Regions from separate parts of the Streptococcus sp. HMSC065C01 genome, predicted to be linked through region 1. Evidence: predicted binding sites of a transcription regulator. Region 1 holds the regulator's gene; the other holds the start of a gene.
The links. The regulator NrdR, encoded in region 1, represses ribonucleotide reductase genes. The targets are predictions, from matches to a motif close to ACACNATATATNGTGT.
Positions count from the first base shown of each region.

Region 1 (2,407 bases):
TTGTTCCTGGCGTTCTCGAACTTTTAAAATCGCCAGTCCTGCACTGTTGACCCCTTGATAAGAAAAATCATTTCCTACCTTCAAAGCATACTTTTCATTGAGATTAGCAGACTGGGTCTTATTAAAGGTCAACAATAAGATGATATTGATCACCTCATCTAGTAAGCCTAGATCAGCTAACTTGGATAAAGTCTTGCGTTCGCTCTGCGTAATGGTCGCATTGCGCGCCTTCTTAATCTCCGCTAGAAATTGTAGGCTGGATTTTGCCTTAGCTTCCCTCAGAATAGTTTCTTCCTGACGGCTATAGGACATGCGGGGTTGCTCTTGGCTAGCCTGAGCCAACTTTTGCTTCATTCTCTTTGGAGAGACAATCCGGTCTACAGCCGTTTCTTTTGCTAGGAGATAGGTTTCATACCAGGTCCATTGTTGCTCTTCTGCGATGGCAAAGAGGGCTAGGGTTGCCTCTCCTTCATCCGCAAAACGAAGCCCATCACGCCCCATCATTCGCTTAAACATCTCCATATCAAACTGCTGTTTCTTGCTTGGAAGAACGGTCGTCTCCCCAGCATCTAGTCCAAAGACTTGCGAGAAGGAAACTTGCCGTCTAGTCCCTAAAGAGCGTGCTGGGAGCAAATCCTCCACGGCCTTTTCCCCAATCTTTTTTTCAAGCAAGCGTTTAAAAACAGCATTCGAAAAAAATTGTTCTGAGGCAAGAGGAGCATGTAATTGGATGGCGATCCCAACTTCTTCCTCATAGAGATCGATCAACCCCATAGCAATTAAGCGATCAAAGGCTAGTAGCAACTGTGGAAATCCTATATTCAAGTGATTGAGGATTTGAGCAAGTAAATATTGTTTTTCACCCTGATCATAAGAGGCCAGCAGATAACGATAAACTGCTACCGTTTCCGTCTCCAAAATAGGCAGGTAATACTGCTCCAATGCAGCCCCTGCCGGTGGAAGAAGATTATTTTTTAAAAATGCGAAAGGCGTATTGGGCTTCATCTATTTTTCCTTTTTCTTCTTGGTTCCCTTCGTAATTTGTTTCAAGAGGGTTTCTAACTCACCGACATCCTTGAAACTCCGGTAAACACTAGCAAAACGGACATAGGTGATCTCATCTAGATCTGCTAACTCATCCATGACCAACGAACCAATATACTCACTGTTGATTTCATTATCACTTTGGCTGCGAACCTTTTGCTCTATTCGGTTTACAATTTCTTCGATTTCGTCACTAGAAACAGGCCGTTTTTGAGCCGAGCGGATAATACCGTTAAAGATTTTATCACGAGAAAATTGCTCGCGTGTCCCATCCTTTTTGACAACCACTAGGGTCCGCTCTTCCACTCGCTCGTAGGTAGTAAAGCGATAATGGCACTCTTCGCATTCCCTGCGACGACGGATGGTGTTCCCATCTTCAGCTTGTCGACTATCCACCACACTAGACTTACTTCCACCACATTTTGGACAACGCATTTGCTACCTCCTTAAACTGTTTTAACACTTCATTTTACCATAAATTGAATCGTAAAGAAAGCAGAAGAACAGGAGAATCCCCTATGCTTGCTCCTCATTGATCCATAAAAAAGAGTCGAAGGACGATTGAATAAAATCGTTTTCCTTTCGACTCTCCGTTAATATTAAAGTGACAATTCAGCTTCTAAGCCATAGTGATCACTGACATGGGCTTTGTTTTGACCATCAAAAATGACATGTAGACGCTGGATGTCCCATTCTGGACTTGCAAAGACGTAATCGATTCGCAATGGAACTTGATTGTCCGTCCAGCCATCGATTCCAGGGCCTACAGTATAAGTCCCCTTTGTTTCTTTGGCTTCGATAAAGCTATCTTGAAGCTTAAGGGAACTGGATAGAATCGTTTCATACCCTTCTTGACCAGCAGGATTATTGAAATCACCAGCTAGAATAAAGGGTTTGCCTACTTGGCTGAAGTAGTTCTCAATGCGTGGCCACTCAAATTGGAAACCTTTGTCCCACCAAGAAAGATGGACGCTGGCAACAGCAATCTCTTTGCCATCCACACTCGTATGGGCGACGGCCACTCGACGAGTATGGTAGTCCGTTGGATCATCCATATTGGATACCAAAATCTCATCCGCCTTCAAGGGTTGACGCGAAAGAACAGCTACACCCTCATTGAGGTGATCATAGCCAATATGGTTGTAGGCCCAAGTCCAATAATAGTGGAGTCCTTGAGCAGCTAACTCTTCTACCAATACGCGAACAAAGTGATCCTTGTGAATCGCTACAGATGATGGCAAAGCTTGATAATACTCATCTGTTTCGACTGTTTCTGAGGCCATTTCTTGATTGACCTCTTGGAAACAGATCACATCATATTGCGCTTCTAAAATTTGTTCCTTGAGGGTTTCAAATTTTTGCT
Region 1 covers NZ_KV812859.1:121,357-123,763, forward strand. Annotated here, with positions in the region: gene HMPREF2918_RS09220 (replication initiation and membrane attachment family protein) at 1-1,005, opposite strand, end outside; gene nrdR (transcriptional regulator NrdR) at 1,006-1,479, opposite strand; gene HMPREF2918_RS09230 (endonuclease/exonuclease/phosphatase family protein) at 1,644-2,407, opposite strand, start outside.

Region 2 (2,407 bases), on a different contig from region 1:
TGATGTTATTTGTACCAAGAACAGCTGCGATTTCAAGTGTACGAGCCATGATAGCTGAGTGACTGGTACGTCCACCGATATTCGTAACAAAAGCTTTTACATACTTTTTGTTCAACTGTGCTGTATCAGATGGAGTCAAGTCATGCGCAACCACGATTGCTTCTTCATTGATAGAAGCAGGGTTTGGCAATTTTTTACCAAGCAAGTTGGCAAGGACACGTTTGGTAACGTCACGAATATCTGCTGCACGTTCTTGCATGTAAGGATTGTCTTCCATTCCTTCAAAGATCGCAATGAACATGTCAGTGACTTCTTTCAAGCCAGCTTCTGCATTGATTTTTTTCGTACGAATTGTTTCTTTGATCTGACCAATCATTTCAGGGTCAGCAAGAACCATCATATGCGCATCAAAAACTTGCGCTGCTTCTTCACCAAGGCTTGCTACTGCATTCTCCCGAATAAGAGAAAGCTCGTTTTGTGAAGCTTCAAGAGCTGCATCCAAACGAGCTTCTTCTGCACTTGTATCTTCGACTGAAACAGTCTCAAATGATAAGTCTGGTTGAATGAGCAAATATGCCTTAGCAACGGCAACACCGTCAGATGCTGCAATTCCTTTTAGCATTTTTGTCATATTTTTAAGCCAATCCTTCTTTAGTCATTGTTTCTGAGATAGCTGCGATAGCATCATCAGCGTCAGCACCTTCTGCAGAGATTACAACGTCTGCTCCTTGACCAACACCAAGGCTCATAACACCCATGATTGATTTCAAGTTAACTGATTTACCTTTGTATTCAAGAGTAATATCTGAAGCAAATTTGCTAGCAGTTTGAACCAACAAAGTTGCTGGACGTGCGTGGATACCTGTTTCTGCCACGATGTGGAAATCTTTAGAAGCCATAGTTTGACTCTCCTTTTTAAAAATAGTTTTTGAGTTACCTTTTGATAACCCTTACAATTTGGTATTATATCATCTTTTGAAATTTTTTTCAAGATTTTTATCACTGACTTACAGAAAAAGACTGCGAAAAATCCCAATTTAGATACATTTTAAGAAGCACCTGAAGAACAGAGAAAATATCTTTTCAATTTTCTACTATATTATAAGTAACATTTTCCTCCGCTTTCAATGAAAAGAAGCAGTTGAACCACAGGATGTTGATTCACCAAAAAATTATAACTAATTAAAGATGCTTTAAAGCCTATTCCTATCCCATTTCTTCGATTTTCACATTTTTCACTCACCACAATATATTGTGCTTTGAAAACTCCATTTCATCTCTTTGCACAATATTTAGTTTTATTTTGTTGACAAGTTGCTGGATTTTGTTTATACTGTTTACAGATTTATATTTCGATAGGAGAAAGGAAAAGAAATGGTAACCATTTATTCAAAAAATAATTGTGTTCAATGCAAAATGACCAAGCGATTCCTCGATAGCAATCATGTGGAATACCGCGAAATTAACTTAGATGAACAGCCAGAATTTGTAGAGCATGTTAAGAACCTTGGCTTCAATGCTGCTCCAGTTATTCAAACACCGGATGAAGTATTTTCTGGTTTTCAACCAGCTAAGTTGAAGAAACTTTCTTAATAAACACAGTATTTTGCTTAAATAGGGTCTAGCGTTAGCAACCTAACACTAGACTTTTTACTTGGAAAGAGAGGACTTCTCCTCTTCATTTTTTTGAACTAGAAAAGGATTATTATGGGATTAAAATCTCTTGAAGATGTGACGTATTTTCGTCTTAACAATGAAATCAACCGTCCAGTAAACGGCCAAATCATGCTTCATAAAGATAAAGAAGCTTTGGATGCGTTCTTTAAAGAAAATGTTGTACCAAATACTAAAACCTTTGACTCGATTACAGACAAGATTCAGTACCTTCTCGAGCACAATTACATTGAGAGAGCTTTTATCGAGAAATACCGTCCTGAATTTTTAGAGGAATTGGCCCAATTTATCAAAGATCAAAACTTCCAATTCAAGTCCTTCATGGCGGCCTACAAATTCTATAACCAATACGCTTTGAAAACAAATGATGGAGAATACTATCTTGAAAGCATGGAAGACCGTGTCTTCTTCAATGCTCTCTATTTTGCAGATGGAAATGAATCTATCGCGCGAGACATCGCAAACGAAATTATCCACCAACGCTACCAACCAGCTACTCCTTCTTTCTTAAACGCTGGACGTGCCCGCCGTGGGGAATTGGTTTCGTGTTTCTTGATCCAAGTAACCGATGATATGAATGCGATCGGACGCTCCATCAACTCTGCCCTTCAACTTTCACGTATCGGTGGTGGGGTTGGGATTTCTCTCAGCAACCTTCGTGAAGCTGGAGCACCAATCAAAGGGTATGAAGGAGCCGCTTCTGGGGTCGTACCTGTTATGAAACTCTTTGAAG
Region 2 covers NZ_KV812858.1:57,121-59,527, reverse strand. Annotated here, with positions in the region: gene ptsP (phosphoenolpyruvate--protein phosphotransferase) at 1-631, opposite strand, end outside; gene HMPREF2918_RS07945 (phosphocarrier protein HPr) at 636-899, opposite strand; gene nrdH (glutaredoxin-like protein NrdH) at 1,375-1,593, shown strand; gene nrdE (class 1b ribonucleoside-diphosphate reductase subunit alpha) at 1,708-2,407, shown strand, end outside.
Region 2: a site for NrdR is predicted at 1,243-1,258, ahead of nrdH (glutaredoxin-like protein NrdH). Genes of this name have one in related genera too.